2 regions of the Bacillus sp. CZDM1 genome follow, and region 2 is predicted to be linked to the other one. Evidence: riboswitches for the same ligand, from Rfam matches in the RefSeq annotation. Region 2 holds a riboswitch; the other holds the start of a gene.

Evidence for each region. Region 2 has a riboswitch for glycine ahead of gcvT (glycine cleavage system aminomethyltransferase GcvT). Riboswitches for the same ligand answer to the same signal wherever they lie in the genome.
Region 1: it holds a riboswitch for glycine, as region 2 does, so the genes downstream of both, ACY3XC_RS27865 (amino acid permease) here and gcvT (glycine cleavage system aminomethyltransferase GcvT) in region 2, are expected to answer to the same signal.

What each region holds. Positions count from the first base shown of each region.
Region 1 is NZ_JBUESO010000025.1:19,783-24,803, reverse strand. It holds gene ACY3XC_RS27870 (phosphoglycerate dehydrogenase) at 1-1,133, opposite strand, end outside; ZMP/ZTP riboswitch at 1,192-1,270, opposite strand; glycine riboswitch at 1,462-1,543, shown strand; gene ACY3XC_RS27865 (amino acid permease) at 1,736-3,100, shown strand; gene ACY3XC_RS27860 (ornithine cyclodeaminase family protein) at 3,317-4,306, shown strand; gene ACY3XC_RS27855 (YitT family protein) at 4,424-5,021, opposite strand, start outside.
Region 2 is NZ_JBUESO010000001.1:506,662-523,517, reverse strand. It holds gene comGB (competence type IV pilus assembly protein ComGB) at 1-818, shown strand, start outside; gene comGC (competence type IV pilus major pilin ComGC) at 852-1,166, shown strand; gene comGD (competence type IV pilus minor pilin ComGD) at 1,166-1,600, shown strand; gene ACY3XC_RS02790 (hypothetical protein) at 1,584-1,922, shown strand; gene comGF (competence type IV pilus minor pilin ComGF) at 1,873-2,346, shown strand; gene comGG (competence type IV pilus minor pilin ComGG) at 2,385-2,726, shown strand; gene ACY3XC_RS02775 (YqzE family protein) at 2,796-2,981, shown strand; gene ACY3XC_RS02770 (YqhG family protein) at 3,196-3,987, opposite strand; gene ACY3XC_RS02765 (DEAD/DEAH box helicase) at 3,965-5,653, opposite strand; glycine riboswitch at 5,810-5,898, shown strand; gene gcvT (glycine cleavage system aminomethyltransferase GcvT) at 6,092-7,195, shown strand; gene gcvPA (aminomethyl-transferring glycine dehydrogenase subunit GcvPA) at 7,216-8,562, shown strand; gene gcvPB (aminomethyl-transferring glycine dehydrogenase subunit GcvPB) at 8,555-10,015, shown strand; gene ACY3XC_RS02745 (rhodanese-like domain-containing protein) at 10,109-10,492, opposite strand; gene ACY3XC_RS02740 (lipoate--protein ligase family protein) at 10,675-11,511, shown strand; gene ACY3XC_RS02735 (SRPBCC family protein) at 11,553-12,032, opposite strand; partial or broken gene ACY3XC_RS02730 (vitamin B12-dependent ribonucleotide reductase) at 12,423-14,372, shown strand; partial or broken gene ACY3XC_RS02725 (vitamin B12-dependent ribonucleotide reductase) at 14,702-15,334, shown strand; gene ACY3XC_RS02720 (HNH endonuclease) at 15,597-16,619, shown strand; partial or broken gene ACY3XC_RS02715 (heteromeric transposase endonuclease subunit TnsA) at 16,797-16,856, shown strand, end outside.

The DNA of each region.
Region 1 (5,021 bases), on a different contig from region 2:
TCACCATTTACTTTATTATCAATGTCAATCATAGTATACGCGTATTCCCCTCGGCTTCGGTTAACCATATCCGCAATGTTTAAATGGTAACTTGATACAGCGGACGTGATCTGTCCGACCATGTTTGGAACATTGTGGTGAAATGCCACTACTCGTTGCTTTCCTGTATAAGGTAGGGAAGTATTTGGGAAATTCACTGAGTTTTTGATGTTTCCAGTTTCTAAAAATTCCTTCACCTGACGGGCTGCCATTATAGCACAATTTTCCTCGGATTCTAATGAAGAGGCACCTAAGTGCGGAATCGGGACAGTATTTTTCATTTTAAGCACATTTTCATTCGGGAAATCTGTAATATATCTTCCAACTTTCCCGCTTTCAAGAGCTGTTGCCATATCATTTTCATTCACAAGCTCACCACGTGAGAAGTTTAAAATATGAACACCCTGCTTCATTATGCTAAATGTTGCACTGTTAAACATTTCTTTTGTATCCTCGGTAAACGGTACGTGTACAGTAATATAATCAGATTCTGAGAACAACTGTTCAATTGTGATTGCCCGCTGTACATTCCGTGACAAATTCCAAGCTGTATCGACAGAGATAAATGGGTCAAATCCAATCACATCCATATCTAAATCAAGCGCATCATTCGCTACAAGTGCACCAATTGCTCCCAAACCAATGACACCTAACGTTTTTCCTTTAATTTCTTTTCCGACAAACTGTTTTTTTCCTGCTTCCACTAGCTTTGGAATTTGGTCACCTTCACCATCTAATGCCTTTGCCCAAGCAATACCGGCAAAAAGGTTTCGTGAAGAAGATATTAATGAGGTTAGCACCATTTCTTTTACGGCATTGGCATTTGCACCAGGAGTATTGAATACAACGATACCTTGCTCTGTACATTTTTCTACCGGAATATTATTCACACCTGCTCCAGCTCTTGCGATTGCCTTTAAATTATTGCCAATTTCTAATGCGTGCATATTGAAGCTGCGAACAAGGATTGCATCCGGATTTTCACTGCTGTTATCAATCTGAAAATTGCCCTTATTGAATACCTTTAGTCCAGTTTCCGCAATATTATTGAGTGTTTTGATCGTTTTTACTTTTTCTAAAGTGATAGTGCTCATAATTTCCCTCCTAATTTTTGCTTCAATAAACAGAAAGAGGTAAGGGATATAAATCCCTTACCTCTGCCCAGGCGAACGGCTGCGACACCATGTGCTCCCTCGCGGTTATCCGCGTTTCGCCAGTTACACATGGTCTTTTTTAATTTAATTTATATTATCATAATTCTCCGAAAATGGCTATCAAAACATTTTCAAGAAAACAATCACATTGATTGTTGACAAAGTATTAATCTACTATTAAAATTAAAAATTATTTAAAGATATTTTTAACTCTATTAAATAACTAAATAATTAGAAGGCTATGATTGCTATGGATCACACTATAGCAGGAGCAGCTTCTGGAGAGACCGCTGGAATTTAAGCGGCGCCGAAGGGTTCACAATCTCAGGCAAAAGGACAGAAGAGTACTGAATATTTATTTGTAATGCTGATTATCTTTAGCATGACTAATATTATTTGCTATTCTTATACCTAAGAGATTGGAGGACATCCAATCTCTTTTTTTTCGTTTGGAAAAGAAGAAAGAGCAGTCACTCATAAAGATATTGGGTGAAATCAATGCTCATTGTTTCACATTAAAGGATTTTAAGGAGGAGTTAGGTTTGGCACAGCAAGAATTAAAGAGAGAGTTAAAAAATCGGCATGTTCAACTAATCGCAATTGGCGGCACTATTGGCACTGGATTATTCTTAGGATCTGGTAAAGCGATTCAACTGGCGGGTCCGTCCATCATCTTTGCTTACTTAATTGTGGGTATCGCCGTTTTTTTTGTTATGAGGGCACTAGGAGAACTCCTGTTGTCTAAAGCAGGGTATCAATCTTTTACAGATATTGCCGAAGATTATCTTGGACCTAGGGCAGCGTTTGTAACCGGATGGACGTATTGGTTTTGTTGGATTATGGTTGCTATGGCTGATGTGATTGCAGTTGGTCTATATGTACAATATTGGTTTGATATCCCACAATGGATACCTGCCATTATCTGTTTAATCATTTTATTAGGACTGAATCTATTAACGGTAAAGCTTTTCGGAGAATTAGAGTTTTGGTTTGCTTTAATAAAAGTAATAACGATTCTCGTATTAATTGGCATTGGGGTTATTTTGCTGGTGATAGGATTCAAGACAGATGTTGGAACAGTTACGGTTCAAAACCTTTGGCAGCATGGAGGACTTTTTCCAAACGGCATTTCAGGTTTCTTACTATCTTTCCAAATGGTCGTCTTTGCCTATGTCGGTGTGGAATTAGTGGGTGTATCGGCAGCGGAAACAGCCAATCCAGAAAAAAATATCCCATCGGCAATTAATAAAATACCTGTAAGGATTCTATTCTTCTATGTTGGCGCTCTGATTATCCTATTGTGTGTGAACCCATGGACAGAGCTAAATGCTGCAGAAAGTCCTTTTGTTAAAACGTTTGGTTTAGTCGGAATTCCGGTTGCAGCAGGAATTATAAATTTTGTCGTCTTAACTTCAGCCGCTTCTGCTTGTAACAGCGGGATGTTTTCAACCAGCCGGATCCTGTTTAATTTAGGCAAAAATGACCAGGCACCAGCCAAGTTTGCAAAACTGAATAAAAATTATGTACCAAGTAATGCTTTATGGGTATCTGCACTAGTCGTATCAGTAGGCGCTCTATTGAGCAAACTGATTCCGGAACAAGCTTTTGGTATCGTGACAACGATTAGTGCAATTTGTTTTATTTGGGTTTGGGGTGTCATTCTCATTTGCCATTTACGTTACAAGAAAACACAGCCAAAATTGCAGGCTAAATCAAAATTTAAAGCACCATTCACACCATTTATTAATTATGCTGTTCTAACGTTGTTTGCTGCCATTCTCATCATTATGCTGGTTGCTGAAGAAACACGTCCTGCCTTATTGTTGACACCTTTATGGTTTATATTATTATTTACTTTGTATTCATATAGAAGAAAAACGGAAAAAAGTATTAAATTATCGGCATAGAAGCAGAGCGCTTTTCACATTGAAAGGCGCTCTTTTGCGAGAACAACAGTTGAGGTTGCGCGATTGCCTAAAGATGCAGGGTTGGAATTAGAAGCGGTCGCGAAAATGCAAATAGAGTGATAGAATTTCTTCATAGGGTAAAAGATTTGATAAATTAGAATTTAAAAGAGAATATGCTTTACTGCAATGTGTTTCTTTTTAGAAAGTAGGTATTGAATGCTTATACTGTCAGAACAACAAATTCGCTCACTTTATACGATGAAGGATGCCATTCAAGATTTGGAATCCGCCCTGGCTGATTATATAGAAGGGAAAATCCTAAATCCGCACAGGACAGTCTTAGATTTTCCAGAGAAAAAAGCGTCTGCGCTCTATATGCCGTCCGCTATCGAATCAATTGGGAAGTCTTCAGTGAAGGTAGTGACCATTTTTCCAAATAATCCTTCCGTTGGGAAACGGACAACTCAAGGGGTTATTCTATTAAGTGATACGAATAACGGAGAGCATTTAGCCTGTTTGAATGCAACTTATTTAACAAGATTAAGAACCGGTGCAGTCAGCGGTATTGCAACCAAACATTTAGCGAAGAAAAATGTAACCTCAGTTGTGGTCATTGGATGTGGTGCGATGGCAGAGGAACAGCTTCAGGCTGTTTTGGAAGTCCGCGATATCAAGTCAATTATGCTGTACAATCGGACGAAGGCAAAAGCACTGGCTTTTGCTGAAAAAATAAATGATTTGGCGCAAACGTATGCTGGGGAAATCCACATCATGGAAGATGTCAATGAGGCGGTGTCAAAGGCAGACATTGTCATCTGCAGCACCCGCTCAGAAACTCCTTTATTTTCCGGAAGTGCGTTGCAGCCAGGAACACATATAAACGGTGTTGGATCTTATTCGCCACACATGCAGGAGGTTGATGAGGAAACACTCCATCGCTGCTCAAAGATTGTCGCAGATACAATTGAAGGTGTAAAGGGAGAGGCTGGCGACTTCATTATACCGGCGAATGCCGGAAACTGGAGCTTCTCGGAATTACACGGTGAAATTGGAGAATTAACAGCCGGTCAAATTCCTGGGAGAGTAACAGATGATGAAATCACATTCTTCAAATCCGTCGGCATCGCCTACTTTGACCTAGCTGTTGCTGCTGCCGTCTATGAAAAAGCCAATCAAGCAGGGATAGGAACAAAAGTAGAAATTTAATGTGGAATATATGACAAAAGGGTGACAGGCGCCTCGTGGCAGCCATCACCCTTTTTAAAGGAGAAAGGAGTATTATCCTCTTTGGAAGATATACTCCTTATATATAACGTAACCCTCCTAATTTTTAGCAAATACACCGTCAACTTCAACCGTCTCAAATATATTTATAAATGCATTTTCATCATGTTTTCGGACAATTTTTTTTATTTGTGTCGTTTCGTAGCGTGTAACGACCATCATGATAATCTGTTTTTTCTCTTGGGAGTAACCGCCATAACCTTCCATAATTGTAATCCCTCGATAGATTGATTCCAATAATTCCTTTCGTATTAACTCACCTTTTGAAGTAACAATCTGCATGGTCAATTTAATATGATCCGTGTGAATAGTATCAATCATCTTACCGGTTAAATAGATAGACAAAAGCGTGTATAAGGCGATATTCCAACTGAAAGCAGCTCCAGAAATTAGAACGATGAGGCCGTTCATACCAGTAAGAAGAAGACCAACACTAACATTACTTGTTCGCGAAAGAATAATCGCAATGATATCTAAACCACCAGAGGTTCCGGAGGACTTTAAAATGATGCCTACACCAAGGCCTCCAATGATCCCTCCAAAAATAGTTGAGAGTAATATATTGTCCGTAACAGGATCTGTGGGCAACAGATATAAGAAAACAGAGAGTGATACAACACAAATTAGGGTATTGAGC
Region 2 (16,856 bases):
ATTTAATTGGTTACGTCTATTTTGCGGAGCGGCATGGCAGCTTTTCGGAGGCACTTCTAGAAGGGAGCAGTCTAGCATTAGTAAAGGAGAATGATAGAAAAAAATTAGTAAAACTTATACAGTATCCAGCCTTACTTATCTTTATCACTGGTTTTTTGTTAGTGTTTGTACAGAAATCATTGCTGCCAAAATTCACTAGTCTCTTTGAATCTATGAGTCTTGAAGCAAATTTCTTTATGAAGATACTCTCCTCTTTCGACACATATGTTCCAATATTAATGGCTATCCTCCTGCTTCTGTTGGCATCAGGTGCAACTTATTATATTTTTGTGTTTCGGAAAATCTCCGTCCTGAAGCAACGGTCACAACTCGTAAGATTTCCGATTGTGGGAAGAATCCTCAAATTGTTGTTTACCCATTATTTTTCTGTCCAGCTAAGTTTTCTTTTATCAGGAGGAATATCCGTATTTGAAGCTCTGCTCTTATTTGAGAAAAATCACAGGCAGCCATTTTATAGCGTGCTGGGATCGGAGATTAAGCAAAAGCTGTTAACCGGTGAAAAACTTGAGTCAATCCTGGCTTCATTCCCATTCTTTGAGAGAGAATTTTCGATGATAATAAAACATGGACAAGAAAATGGGAAATTAGAACAAGAATTACTATTTTTTAGCGAGCACTGTTTATTAAACATGGAGGAACGGATTGAAAAAAGCTTAAAAATGATTCAGCCTGTTCTTTATCTTTTTATTGGCTTTCTTGTTGTATCAATGTACTTAGCAATATTATTGCCGATGTTCCAGCTATTAGATGGAATATAGAAAAGCTAACAATATAAAATGGAGGAATTAATGATGAAAAATGAAAAAGGTTTTACACTTGTTGAAATGATGATTGTGATGCTGGTTATTTCGGTTTTATTAATTGTTACAATTCCAAATGTGGCCAGGCATAATACAAATATTAACAACAAAGGCTGTGAGGCATTTGTGAAAATGGTTCAAGCACAGGTGCAGTCTTATATTATGGAAAATAATAAGGTGCCTACGATGGCAAATCTAATTACTGATGGCTATCTTATTGAAGATACCGGTTGTCCAAATGGAACAAAGAATGTACAGATTGATTCAGAAGGTAAAGTAACAGCTGTAGCCAAACCAACAACGTAATGCATTACAATCAAAACGGATTTACATTGATTGAATCTTTGCTTGTTCTCTCCATCTTTTTAATCATCTCTTCGATAACTGTCTTTAGCATAAAGCCACAATACCAAATAGCTACTACCAAGTCCTTTATTTCCCAATTAAAAGCAGATTTATTTTACGGTCAGCAGTATGCCATCGCTAATCAGACTGAAGTGAGTGTTATCTTTATAGAGAATGAGCATACGTATGTCATCGCAGCGGGTGTTAATAGCATAGTCGAAAGAAATTATTCTCCGAGGATAACTGTAGGTCAGGGCACCATCCCACTATATTTTAAATATAATCGGAATGGGAATGTAGACAGATTCGGTACACTATTTATTCGGACGCCGCAGCAGGATTACAAATTAACTCTTTTGATTGGAAAGGGACGGTTTTATGTTTTGGAAGAATGATGGCTTCTTTTTACTCGAGCTCCTTTTATCATTGTCTGCTTTGTTTATGCTGAGTATGTTTTTTGTGCCTTTGTTAATAGATTTTGCAAATCAATCTCAGCAGCATGTGAGAGAAAAAAGAGCTAAACAGTTTTTATTTGAAGAACTTCAAGCAAATTTAATTGAGGACAGGACCAATACCCCTTACTCCATAAACCTTAATGGAACAGAATATAAGATTTACTGGCGTTTGACCTCAGTTAGTGGACAAAAGGAGGTGTGTGTGAAAGTTGATGAAAATACACTTCTCTCAAGTTTTGAAGACTGTGCGATACCCGAATGAAAAAGCTTTTACTCTCCTTGAGGTGCTTTTTGCATTCTCAATCTTCACAACGATCGTATTTTTCATGTTTCCGGTATTTCAAATCATATTAGACAATAAAGATTCAAATGTAAGACTCCAAAACATGGAGTGGGACGTATTTTGCAGTCAGATAAAAAAGGAAATCCATATTAGCTCTAAAGTGGAAGTGGTTTCAGGTAACCTGGTATTAACCCTAGGTAATGAAAAAGTTTTATATGAAAAGTATGGCAGTAATATAAGAAAGCGAGTGAATTCTACTGGACATGAAACATTACTGCAGAATGTTTCTGTGGTCACGTTTACAAGGATAAATAACTCAGTGAAAATTACCGTAAAAGATGTCTGGGAAAGAGAATACAGTGTTGTAGTACATTCCTATATTGAATGGTTTCCAGTAATATGAGGAGCAGTGAACGAGGATTTACATATCCATTGACTTTAGTGGTACTCATTTTGTTTCTTTCTATTTTTTCCTTTCGTGTAGAACAATTGCTATCTGAAAGGAAATTGTCGTATGAAACAACTGTGATTCTTCAGGAGGAATATTATTTCCATTCTTCTTTTAAAAAAATCGAAAAATTATTGCAATCCGGTGGTGTTGTACCAGTTAAGGGCTCATTCTCCTATCAAAAAGGGATTATGGGATATCAAGCAGACATTCCGATCGGGTCGGTACAGAAAATCAACTTTACTCTTAAAATGCACACTGGTGAAACAGTGGCAGGACGCGGCTTTTTTGATCTTGCCGCAAAAAAAATGATTAAATGGGCTGAAATTTATTAAGGGTCTTAGTAGTTTGAAAAAATAAAATATGGACATACTTTTAGGGAAGAAATAAAGGCAGGTGTGTCCATGAAAACAAATGATTATGTAAAATATATGACTCAAACTCTTGTTAAATATGCGGACCAGCCAAAAGATGAACGAAAACGGCTCCGGGAAGAGAGAAAGCAGGCCAAGGCATCTTTTTGGTATCGTTGGTTCGGGATTCTTCCCTATATTTTTTATATCGAAGTAAAAAATAGGAGAAAAAGGTAAAGAAGCAGAATCATGTCTGCTTCTTCTTTATTGTTCTGTCTAGCTCCAGCGCCTAGGAGCTCGGGTCATAAGCCAATCCGTCAAAAAGGTTAAAGAGCAACCTTTCCGCCGGCTCGTCTTATGCCTGTCGCCCCTAGGAAAAAATGAACTGCATTTTTCCCTAGGAAAAAAGCAGTTCATTTTTTCCCTGGTCAAGGCGCTTCCGCTTTTCGTATTAAACAGCCTTATCGGTTAAATAAAACAATCCGCCATTAATAAACGAGATGTTTATTTTTGGTTCATACTGTTCCTGTAAAGCTTTTTTCTCTGTTTCGTAACTTTCATTTTCTTCTTCTGCATCCTCATAAAAATGGTGAAGAAGCTGCAAATCCTTCTCCCAACGCTTCCTGGCATCCTCAGCCCAAGAATGATCATCTTCATCAATTACTGTTTTTAGATAATTTTCAATTCGTGCCAAACCGCTTTTCGGTTTTACAAGCGGCGATAGTGTAAATGAATAATCTGGTATTTTCGGTGTAAGCTGAACATTCTGCAGATGATCATGGAAATCCTCTACCATTTGTCCATTTATGAGCTGCAAACCGATTGATTTAAAAATATCCCGTTTCCGGTCGCATTGATATGATATCTTAACATTCATACACAACCAAGGCATTAATGGCGTTTGTTGATTGTTATTCTGGTGATTCTCATAAAGCCTGATGTAACTCGATAGTTTCTTTGTTGATTGAAATATTTGATGCAGTCTTGGGGACCCAAAATGAATGGTTTCCCCTTTTATATTTTCGGGCGCTATCTGTGGATTCGTAATAAGAGTAAGCTTCATTGGATTAGCTATTCCACCCGTTTTTTCTAAATAGTGCCAATAAAAAGGTCTATTCATTAATTCCTTATCAAGCTCAATCGATAACTGAACAGATAAGTATCCAGGGCCATTTTCAGTTATTTCACATTCATTAGCCTGAAAATAGCGTATAAGAAAGTTATGAATTTCCAGCTGCTGCATGTGAATCCTCCTTCTGCATGTCTTTAGCCAAATCAATCATAGATGTAAGGTTTTCCATCTTAATTCGCATTTCACCTTCAGAGCAGGATTGTCCAAATATATCAATTAAATGATCTTCAATACTTCCAAAGTCTAGCTTCGTTAAGATATCGTCTAAATCACCTATAACTTTTTCAAATAGTTCAATTTTTTCATATAGAAGCTTTAATATATGTTCTTCAACTGTGTTCTGGATGGCAAAGTTATAAATCATTACGTCCTTTTCCTGGCCAAGACGATGAATCCTGCCGATTCTTTGCTCAAGCCTCATTGGATTCCAGGGTAAATCGAAATTAATTATATGATTACAGAATTGGAGGTTAATTCCCTCGCCGCCAGCTTCAGTCGCTATGAGGACTTGTGCATGTTTTTGAAATAGCTCACGCATCCAGTCTTTTTTCCCGCGCTTAAAACCGCCCCGGAAAGGAACAGATGATATCCCATTTTGTTTTAAATACCATTGAAGATACATTTGGGTCGCTCTGTATTCGGTGAAAATGATTACCTTATCATCGATTTTTTGGATTAACTCCAATGCCTTTTCTGCTTTTGAGTTTGTTGTAACTGCTTCTACCTTTGAAATTAAATATTGAATTTGATCTTCGTATGACTTTGTTGGATTTTCTTTTTTTTGCAGCATATTTTTAAGAGTATAAAATACGGACTCCCTGCTGCTGCAGGCTTCACGCTGTAAGGTCATCACCGAGAAAGCACTTGTTTGAACCCAATCACCCTCACTTTTTAATTCAGTAATGGCTTCATACAATTCTTTCTCTTGAGGTGAAAATTCAATCGGAATCGTTTCTACATGTCTTTTGGTCCATTCAATACCTGTATCGGCACGCCGGTTTCGAATCATTACCTTATTTACCAGCTCTTTCAAATGCGCATTGTCATTTAATGAGCGGGCATCCCGTTTGTATTTTTCATAAAATGCTGTTTCACTGCCTAAATGTCCCGGTTTTAATAGGGAAACAAGATTGAAGATTTCTTCAATCCGATTTTGTATCGGAGTTGCAGTGAGAAGAAGACAAAACTTCTTTTTTAGATTTTGAACAAACTCATAGTTTTTAGTCTTATTGTTCTTCAGTTTGTGTGCCTCATCAATAATAATTAAATCGTAGTCTTGTTTATAAATAATATCACGATGAGGGTCCCGTTTAGCGGTATCAATCGAAGAGACAACTACATCGCATTGCTCCCATACATAGCTTTTTCTTTGAGAAACAGCAGGAATGAAAAATTTACTATTTAATTCATAGGACCATTGGGTCACTAGCGAAGCGGGAACGAGAATTAATACTTTTTTAACGAGGCCGCGAATCATGTATTCTTTTAATATAAGTCCGGCTTCTATTGTTTTTCCAAGACCCACTTCATCTGCAAGAATAGCTTTTCCATTCATGTTTTCAATTACCTGCTTTGCGGTTTCGAGCTGATGGGGCAGCGGGGTTAGATTAGGCAGATGACTTGGTGCTTGTAAGCCTTCAAAATCAGGGATTATCAGATGTTTTTCAACTCCAACTGCCAGCTTAAAAAGCTCCCGATTTCCCCAAGGGCCATCGTTTTCAATTCTATGTAAAAATTCATCCTGCCAAGAGGAATCAAATTCTATTTGAACTGTCATGTTTTTCATCTCCCTTTTGCAGAAAAATTTATTGCTCAATATTATGCTTTAATGGTAGGATGTAAATAGCTTTGAAAGTTTTAAATATTGTAATAAAATAATTTTTTTCAGATGTATATTTTAGTATGACCCGAATTTGAAATTATTATAATGCGGATGATGACAAGGGGAGAGACTACTGATGTAGCGCCGAAGGAGCAAGCACAATGTGTGAATCTCTCAGGCAAAAGAACTCTTGTTTGACGCAGCTCTGGAGAGTGCTGACTAAAGGGCAGCCACCAAAGGGGAAAGCCTAGCCTAGGTAAACTTTCAGGTGCAAGGACAGAGACCTTCTTTTTCGTAAAAGGGAGGTTTCTGTCCTTTTTGTTGTTTATGCACTAAAGTATTTAACAAGGTATCAACCTATGAAAAACATCTTTGATTAAAGGGGGATTATTGATGAGTGAATTAAAACGCACGCCGCTATTCGAAGTGTATAAGGAATATGGCGGGAAAACGATTGATTTTGGAGGCTGGGAGCTGCCTGTTCAATTCTCAAGCATCAAGGAAGAACATGAAGCTGTCCGCACAAAGGCTGGGTTATTTGATGTATCGCATATGGGGGAAATCATCGTCACAGGACCCGACAGCTTAAACTACTTGCAAAAGATGTTAACAAACGATATTTCAAAAATTAAAAATGGCGGAGCACAATACAATGCAATGTGCTATGAAAATGGCGGCACTGTTGATGACCTGCTAGTTTATAAAATAGAAGACAATCATTATTTACTTGTTGTGAATGCCTCGAATATTGAGAAGGATTTCAAATGGCTTGAAGCCCATTTAGAGGGAAATGTTTTGATAGATAATTTATCTGAAAAAATGGCTCAATTGGCGCTGCAAGGCCCACTTGCTGAAAAAGTACTTCAAAAGCTTGCAGGTGATAGCGATTTAACTGAAATTGGCTTCTTTAAGTTCCAATGGGAAATGGAGATTAATGGAAAAAATGCACTAGTTTCACGAACTGGGTATACTGGTGAAGACGGCTTTGAAATTTATTGCGATGCGTCAGATGCTGTAGAACTTTGGAAGGCGATTTTATCTGCTGGAGAAGAGGATGGCGTTGTTCCATGCGGGCTTGGTTCTCGGGATACACTTCGCTTTGAGGCAACTTTAGCTCTATATGGCCAAGAATTGTCTCCTGAAATTTCGCCATTAGAAGCTGGAATTGGCTTTGCAGTTAAGTTGAACAAAGAAGCAGATTTTATTGGTAAAGAAGTACTTAAGCAGCAAAAAGATGCAGGGGCGGCTAGAAAGTTAGTAGGAATTGAAATGATTGATCGTGGTATACCACGTCACGGCTACCCAGTATATAAAGGCGAAGAGCTAATTGGTGAGGTTACAACTGGAACTCAATCACCATCCTTGAAAAAGAATATTGGACTTGTCCTTATTAAAAGTGAACATGCAGGTATTGATTCTGAAATTGACGTGGAAATTCGCGGAAAACGCCTAAAGGCGAAAATAGTCCCAACACCTTTTTATAAACGAGAAAAGTAAACACGAGGGGAGATTAGGTTATGAAACATCGTTATTTACCTATGACTGAAGAAGATAAAAAGGCAATGCTTGATACAATTGGTGTTAGTTCCGTTGATGAATTATTCAGCGATATCCCAGAAAAAGTACGATTTAAAGGTGAATATAACATCAAGGCAGCAAAGTCAGAGACTGCTTTGATGAAAGAGCTTTTTAACATGGCTTCTCGTAATGCCGATTTAAAACGAAATGTATCCTTTTTAGGAGCAGGGGTTTATGACCATTACATGCCAGTCATTGTCGACCATGTTATTTCCCGCTCTGAATTTTATACAGCTTATACACCATATCAACCAGAAATCTCTCAAGGAGAGCTTCAAGCTATTTTTGAATTCCAAACGATGATCTGTGAATTAACAGGCATGGATGTTGCGAACTCCTCTATGTATGATGGCGGGACAGCTCTAGCTGAAGCAGCAATGCTAAGTGCTGGTCATACAAAACGTAAAAAAATCCTTGTTTCAGGTGCCGTTCACCCTGAATCAAAGGAAGTCCTCAAAACGTATGCAAAAGGACAGTATCTTGAAGTGATTGAAGTTCCTGTTGATAACGGGGTAACAGATATTGAAGCCTTAAAAGGTTTGGCAAACGAGGAGATTGCAGCAGTGATCGTTCAGTATCCAAACTTCTTCGGCCGAATTGAACCATTAAAGGAACTTGAAGAAATCATCCATGCTCACAAGTCACTGTTTGTTGTTTCAAGCAATCCGCTATCACTAGGTGTATTAACACCTCCTGGTAAGTTCGGAGCAGATATTGTTATTGGTGATGCACAACCGTTTGGTATCCCTACTGCGTTTGGCGGTCCACACTGCGGATATTTTGCAGTAACCACTAAGTTAATGCGTAAAGTTCCAGGCCGTCTAGTCGGCCAGACAACTGATGATCAAGGACGCCGTGGTTTTGTACTAACTCTTCAAGCCCGTGAACAGCATATCCGTCGGGATAAAGCGACATCTAATATTTGTTCTAACCAAGCATTAAATGCCCTGGCAGCCTCAGTAGCGATGACGGCGCTGGGTAAAAAAGGAGTTCGCGAAATTGCCGCTGCTAACCTGCAAAAGGCTCACTATGCGAAAACTGCATTTAAAGAAGCTGGTTTTGAAGTCATCCATGATGGTTACTCGTTTAACGAATTTGTTGTTAAATTAAATAAACCTGTAAAAGAAATTAATCAAGAGCTGTTGCGAAAAGGAATGATTGGCGGATACGATTTAGGCAGTGATTATTCGGAGCTCGCAAATCACATGCTCGTTGCGGTTACAGAACAAAGATCGAAGGAAGAAATTGATACTTTTGTGAAAGAAGTGGGGGATTTACATGCATAACCAAGACCAGGCACTCATTTTTGAACTTAGTACACCAGGAAGAATTGGATACAGCCTCCCTGAAATGGATGTTCCTGAATTAGAACTTAGCAGTCTTCTTCCGGAAGGGTATTTGCGCGAAGAAGAGCCAGAGCTGCCTGAGGTATCTGAGCTTGATATTATGCGTCATTACACCGCCCTTTCACGTAGAAATCATGGTGTTGATTCTGGTTTTTATCCATTAGGCTCCTGCACAATGAAATATAACCCAAAAATTAATGAAAATGTAGCTCGGTTTAATGGATTTGCTCATGTCCATCCGCTTCAAGACGAAAGCTCTGTCCAAGGTGCTCTTGAGCTGCTGTATGATTTGCAGCAGCATTTAATTGAAATCACAGGAATGGACGAAGTGACATTACAGCCAGCAGCTGGTGCCCATGGTGAATGGACTGGATTAATGATGATTCGTGCCTTCCATGAAGCAAATGGGGATCTAAAGCGTACAAAGGTTATCGTTCCCGATTCAGCACATGGAACAAATCCAGCATCGGCAACGGTAGCTGGGCTTGAAACGATTACAGTTAAATCAAATGAGTATGGTTTAGTTGACCTAGACGATTTAAAAAGAGTGGTTGGCGAAGATACAGCTGCTTTAATGTTAACCAACCCGAATACACTTGGTCTATTTGAAGAAAATATCGTTGAAATGGCTGAGATTGTTCACGCTGCAGGCGGTAAGCTCTATTATGATGGTGCAAACTTAAATGCGGTTCTATCAAAAGCTAGACCGGGAGATATGGGATTTGATGTTGTTCACTTGAATCTTCATAAAACCTTTACCGGTCCACATGGCGGCGGAGGTCCTGGTTCAGGTCCTGTTGGTGTAAAAGCAGACCTGATTCCTTTCCTTCCGAAGCCAGTGATAGCAAAACGTGGTGAAGAGTATGTGTTTGATTATGACCGTCCGCAATCTATCGGCCGTGTGAAGCCTTTCTATGGTAACTTTGGAATTAATGTACGTGCTTATACCTACATTCGTTCTATGGGGCCTGACGGTTTAAAGGCGGTAACAGAGTATGCAGTATTAAATGCAAACTATATGATGAGAAGACTGGCTGAGTATTATGATCTTCCGTTTGATAAGCATTGCAAACATGAGTTTGTACTAAGTGGAAGAAGGCAGAAAAAATTAGGTGTTCGTACTTTGGATATTGCAAAACGACTGCTTGATTTTGGCTACCATCCGCCAACCATCTACTTCCCGCTGAATGTAGAAGAATGTATTATGATAGAGCCGACTGAAACAGAATCTAAAGAGACTCTTGATTCATTTGTAGATATCATGATTCAAATTGCGAAAGAAGTAGAAGAGAACCCAGAAATCGTCCAAGAAGCACCTCACACAACCGTAGTAGGTCGTATGGACGAAGCAACAGCAGCTCGTAAACCAATTCTTAGATTTCAAAAGGCTTAACATATAGAAGGGCCAGATTCTGACAGCAGAATCTGGCCCCTTTTCTATGCACAAAATAAAAAGACTTCCACTTAAAAGGAAGTCTTCATTGGCTTATTTTTTTACTTTCACTTTACCGGACCATTTTTTAAACCCGCCTTGAAGCTGGGTAAGGTCTTTGTAACCTTTACGATGTAGAAACTGTGCTGCACGGGCACTCCGCATTCCGTTTTGATCATATAAATAAACAGGTAAATCTGGGCGAAGCTCCTTCATTCGTGTTCTTATTTGGGAAATCGGAATATTACGAGCTCCTAAAATATGACCTGCTTCGAAATCGTTAGGTTCACGTACATCGATTAGCTGTGCCTTCCTATAACCGGCACGAAACTCCTCTTCCGTTACCGTTTTAACAATCCTTTTTTGATAAAAATAGGTGAAAACGGAATAAGCTATAACTGCTACAATGATGATTAATAGAGGTATAAGTGAATTCAATTTCTTTTTGCTCCTTTCAAGCTTTGGTACACTATGTTTTATTATATAAGTCAATCGTGCAAAGATAAAGAATAAACGACAAAAACTTCTTCTTCATTATACCAAAAACTTCTCGTTTTGAATTCATATCAGATTTTGGTAGACTAAAACAAGAGTAAACTACATAAAGATGAGGTTTTTAAATGGATAAAGAGGTATGGCGATTTATAGATTCTGGAAATTGTTCACCATCATTTAACATGGCGTTGGATGAGGCTTTGCTTGATTGGCATAGTGAAGGGAAAATCCCACCGGTTATCAGATTTTATGGCTGGGAACCTGCAACTCTATCGATAGGATATTTCCAAAAGGTTGAAAAAGAAATTAACTTGGAGGCAGTAAAAGCCCATGGATTAGGGTTTGTAAGACGGCCTACTGGCGGCCGTGGTGTTCTGCATGAGCACGAGCTTACGTACAGTGTCATTGTTTCTGAGGATCACCCAGAAATGCCTAAAACGGTAACAGAGGCTTATCGTGTTATTTCAGAAGGGATCTTAAAAGGATTCCATCAACTTGGATTAGAAGCATACTTTGCAGTTCCAAAAACAGACGAAGAGCGGAGTGCATTGAAGGATCCACGCTCAGCAGTGTGCTTTGATGCACCAAGCTGGTATGAACTCGTGGTTGAAGGTCGTAAGGTCGCAGGAAGTGCACAGACAAGGCAAAAGGGAGTCATTCTCCAACACGGATCGATACTTTTAGATTTAGATGAAGATAAACTGTTCAGTTTATTTAAATATCCAAATGAGAGAGTAAAGGAACGGATGAAGTCTACTTTCAAAAATAAAGCAGTTGCTATTAATGAAATCAGTCCAAGAAGAATTTCACTTGAGGAAGCAAAAGAAGCTTTTTATAAAGGATTTGCTGATGGGCTTAATATCGAACTTGAATCCTATCAATTAACAGAAGAAGAACTTGCATATGTAAATAAAATTGCAAAAGAACGATATGAAAGCGATGACTGGAACTTCAAAAGATAAAAAAATCAGGCGAACCCATTTATGATGTTCGCCTGATTTTTTTATTGTTGTGTGACTTTTTCTATTTCCTTTATATACTTTTCATACCAGATTTTCCATTCTTCTTTACGTTCAATAGTCCGGCCATCCAGTAATGCTTCTATGACATCTAAACAGACATGCCACCCAGCAAGATCTCTTGGAGTATGATCGGTTATTTTATTCATTTTTTCTTTTAAGACTAATAAACATCCATCTTGCTCCTGCGATAACTCAAAACGGACAACGTCCTCTGCCCACGTAAACTCCAATACAGATTGCATTTTTAGTTCGAGTATCTCCATGTCCTCAAAGGTACCATCCCCCATGTCAAACTTAATTAGTCCCCCTTCGCGGAGTTCATCTACACGAAGCTCTGAAAACCATTTTGGAAGTTTCTCGTTATCGGTTAAATAAGACCATATCTCCTCAACAGGATGTTTAAGAAGGCGTTCATATGTGGCAGAATAGCCTTTTTCAACTTTCTCAATATTTGCTATCATCTATTTTCTCCTCCTCTTATTGACTTATTAATTAAGTATACCTTTTTTAATATTCTCGTTAATCAATTTAACTCCTTTTATTTCGTGATTTTCCCTATAATTTAAAATCGCAACCTGCGAATTTTGTTAAATTTACTCGTTTTATGCCGAAATCAAAGAGATATCTTGTCTTTTCTCCTGTTTCTAGTTTATTTTAAGTTTGACAAACTTATTTATTTCTGCATAAAACACAATATGTAGTGGTGTCGAAAATATTTTCGGTACTATATATTGATTTGTATATCCAACCTGTGTTAATTTATTTATATCGAGTCAGCAAGATATACAAGATATAGTCTCACTTACTAGAATTTCATACAAGATATAGAATTTTTTGAAGGAGTTGTTCTCATGTCTGTAGTTTTTAGACAAGAAATGAATATTGATTTTGAAAGGTTGAATGAGGATATCCACTTATTCCCCCAGGTGCACCCGGTTACCCCAGATATGAAAATAACTCATAAGGGTGTTTCACGATTGGTCATGTTGGACCGTTACACCTTCAAAGACACTGCAAAAATAACCCTAACAAATGGCGACTTTGTTGTACTCACGATAAAAGAAGATCCAAAATTCCCAGCACGCGGACTTGGATACATCATGGAGATAGATTGGGAGAGTAAAAAAGCAAAGGTTTTAGTGGAAGAGGAGTTTAGAGGAGTCCTTGATGACCCCGAAGAAAGTGCCACAGGTTTAATATGGAAGTCACTAGATGTCATTGAAAAACCTTTGGAACTGTTCTATGAGCAAATAGCCAAGAGGAATGCTACAGGGCTTGCGTCAGTTGAAGAAACAGAAGAGAAGAGAAGAGAGTGGTTCGAAAAGTTTTATAACGAGCTTGTTTCGATGAACTTCATTCCAGCTGGTCGTGTTCTTTATGGCGCCGGGGCTGAAACAGATGTAACATTCTTTAACTGCTACGTAATGCCGTTCGTTCCAGACTCACGTGAGGGCATTTCAGATCACCGTAAGCAGGTAATGGAGATCATGAGCCGCGGTGGCGGTGTAGGAACAAATGGTTCAACTTTAAGACCAAGAAACACCTTGGCAAGAGGCGTAAATGGAAAATCATCGGGTTCAGTATCGTGGTTAGATGATATTGCGAAATTGACACATTTAGTAGAACAAGGTGGGTCGCGCAGAGGTGCTCAGATGCTCATGATTGCGGACTGGCATCCAGACGTTATTGAATTTATTATTTCAAAAATGCAAAACCCTAGAATTCTACGGTTTTTAATTGATAATTCAAATGATGAAACAATTAAGAAACATGCTAAGGATAAACTTAAGTTCACACCTTTAACAGCCCAAGAAAAGGCAATGTATCAAGGAATTTTGAATTATAAACAGATCCGTGGTTTAGGTGGTTTTGATGAAGATATCATCGCTGAGGCTGAAGATAAGATACAAACAGGTGGTAACTATACGGTTCATAATCCAGAGTTCTTAACTGGAGCGAACATTTCTATTTGTTTGACGAAAGAATTTATGGAAGCCGTTGAAAATGATAGTGACTATGAGCTTCGTTTCCCTTATGTTGAACATTATAGTAAAGAGGAAATGAAAATTTACAATGAAGAATGGCATAAATTTGGCGACGTTCGTGAGTGGGAAAAGCTTGGCCACAAAGTAAGAGTTTATAAGAAATTTAAAGCTAAAGAACTTTGGAATCTAATAAACATTTGCGCAACCTACTCTGCAGAACCAGGAATCTTCTTTATTGATAATGCCAACGACATGACAAATGCAAAAGCATATGGACAACAAGTCGTTGCAACCAATCCGTGTGGGGAGCAGCCTCTCGCACCATTTTCTGTTTGTAACCTTGCAGCTGTTAATTTGGCTGAAATGGTGGATAAGGAAACAAAAACAGTAGACTTTGAAAAATTAAAGAAAACTGTAGGAGTTGGCGTTAGAATGCAGGACAACGTGATAAATGCCACTCCATACTTCCTGGAGGAAAATAAGAAGCAAGCTCTTGGAGAGCGTCGAGTTGGTCTTGGCGTAATGGGATTGCACGACATGCTTATCTATTGTGAAACAGAGTATGGTTCTAAAAAAGGTAACGAACTCGTTGATCAGGTTTTTGAAACGATCGCAACAACTGCTTATAAGACATCGGTAGAGTTAGCTAAAGAAAAGGAAAGCTTCCCATTCTTAACAGGTAAAACTCAAGAAGAAACTAACCGTCTTCGTCAGGCGTTTATTAACACTGGTTATATGAAGAAAATGCCTGAAGACATTAGACAATCTATTCTTGAGTACGGAATTCGTAACTCACACCTATTAACTGTTGCACCTAAATAACTTGGGCTTTTATGTGGTGACACATAATCGAAACCTCTTTAATTGCTGGGACACCCTAAAGCTGCTTCAACCACAACGTAATTGGTGACAATAAGCGTGATGGTTTGAAAATGAAACAGATAATACAATGGGCAATCAGCAGGCAAGTTATCTTATTTAGTAGTAATAAGATAAAAGCTTCAACGACTAGAGCGGCAGCTCGTACCTCGCAAGCGATTGGCGTGGGAAATAGGAGGGCACTCTTTGAGTGTTTGATATAGTCTATCCTTGTGTGAAAGCACAAGCAGCTTATAAGCGGTATAAAGAGTAGCGTCTTTATATGAATAAAAGAGACAGGATCTACTGGTACAATGGTGGGGGTTTCAACAGGACTCGAGCCTTACTTCTCCTTCTCATACTTCAGAAGTGGGCGTTTAGGTAAGTTTATTGAAGTAAAAGCAGATATTGTTCAAGAGTATTTAAATGCAAATCCAGAGGCAGAACCGGAAAATCTTCCGCACTGGTTTGTAGCGGCTATGGAATTAAAACCGGAAGCCCATGCAGATACACAATGTGTCATCCAACGCTGGATTGACAGTTCCATCAGTAAGACCGTTAACGCACCAAAAGGTTATAGTGTAGAACAAGTAGAAAAGGTATATGAGCGCCTTTACAAAGGTGGAGCAAAGGGTGGTACGGTCTATGTAGACGGTTCACGAGATACTCAAGTTCTAACACTAAAAGCAGAAGATAATCATGTTGATGACACATATGATCAAAAACATACACATACCCATACAACTAATAAACCACATGTTGTATTAATCGATACGATTAATGATTTACGTTCAACTTCTGTTACGATCGGTTCAGAAGTAGGCAACACATGCCCAGTTTGTCGTAAAGGGACAGTCGAAGAAATTGGCGGATGTAATACTTGCACAAACTGTAACGCTCAATTAAAATGCGGTTTATAATAAAATATATTTATAAAGATTACTTTTAGGGAGTCGGCTTAAAGCTGATTCCCTATTTTAGTTCTCACAGATAATTTTAAGACTAAGTGTAAGCTTGAAATTACTTTGCAGAACGTACGTTTCTGTTTTATAATAATATTAGGCAAAAGTTCCAATTCATAAATTTAATTCTTTTAGAACACAACTGATATGGATATAAGGAAGTCAAGAAGATTTCATAAAATATAAATTTGTTTCTAAAATTATAAGTGGAGGGGTATTAATGGGTAATATTAAAAAGGAAAATAACTCAATGTTTAATATTAGAAGTTATCCCCAATATAATAGGTTTGAATATTGTGAATGCATTATTTGCCAACGTGAGTTTCCCTCACCCTTAAGGTATTCAAAGAGATTATATTCCTGTAGTGATTATTGTGAGGATATTAGGAATAGTATGGTGAAAACTAAAGGATTTTATCGTCTTTGTAAAGTTTGTGATAAGCCAATTTGGGTTATGGCATGTCATTCTAAAACAAAGTACTATTGTTCAAAAGCATGTAAAAGTCTGAGCCAAACATTCAATCATTCTTCAATTTCCAAGCATTTAAAGACAGGTAGTAAAAAATACTACGGTCCAAATTGGATACAGCAAAGGAAAAGGGCAAGAAAACGTGATAGCTATGCATGTCAAAATCCAACTTGCAGAATAACTGAAAAAGAATATGGGCAGGAATTATCAGTTCATCATAAAGTACCATTTGTATTTTTTAATGATTATTTAGAAGCAAATAAATTAGAAAATCTTATTTCTTTATGTGAATTATGTCATAGAAAAGAACATGCTGGAGAACAACATCCTTTAAAATTTGATATGAAGAAGATTATTTTTGAGAATGCTTTGAACAGGCCAGGAGTTAAACAATTGGAAATCGCAAAAAAGGTTGTCGATTTGTTGCTAAACACAGATGAATCTATAAAGGACATATCTGTGAAAACGGGATTATCATATACTAGAGTTCGTTCCATATACATTGGGGAAAGATGGAAACAATTATATACTAAACCACCTAGAGAGGTTAGGCCTAGAGCTATGAGTCTAGCTAAAAATCCGGAAACATCTAGGAATAACTTAAAAAAAGCTATTTACTTATTACTTAATACTGATTTAAGTATGAAGGAAATAATTGAAACAACAGGAGTATCAAAGACAAATCTTTATAGAATTTATAATGGAAAAACAAATCAGGATCTTTATGAAATTGCACCTCGTTTTGTTAGACCCAGAGGAAATATTAATCAATGATTTATAGGTTTCATGTACCTATTCCCCTTCCCGTATATTATATTTTGATTGTCTACTGTACCACCAATACCACCAACAGATTAATGCTATAATTGGTGCTATTGAAAAAAATGAAAATATATGATATCAAATTGCCTGTGTTGCTGAAGCCAGTGCGGGTGCAAACATAACAAAAAGAAATTCTTGTCTGATTTGGAACGAAATTACTTTCACTCAACTGAGTATTCAGACTTCTTT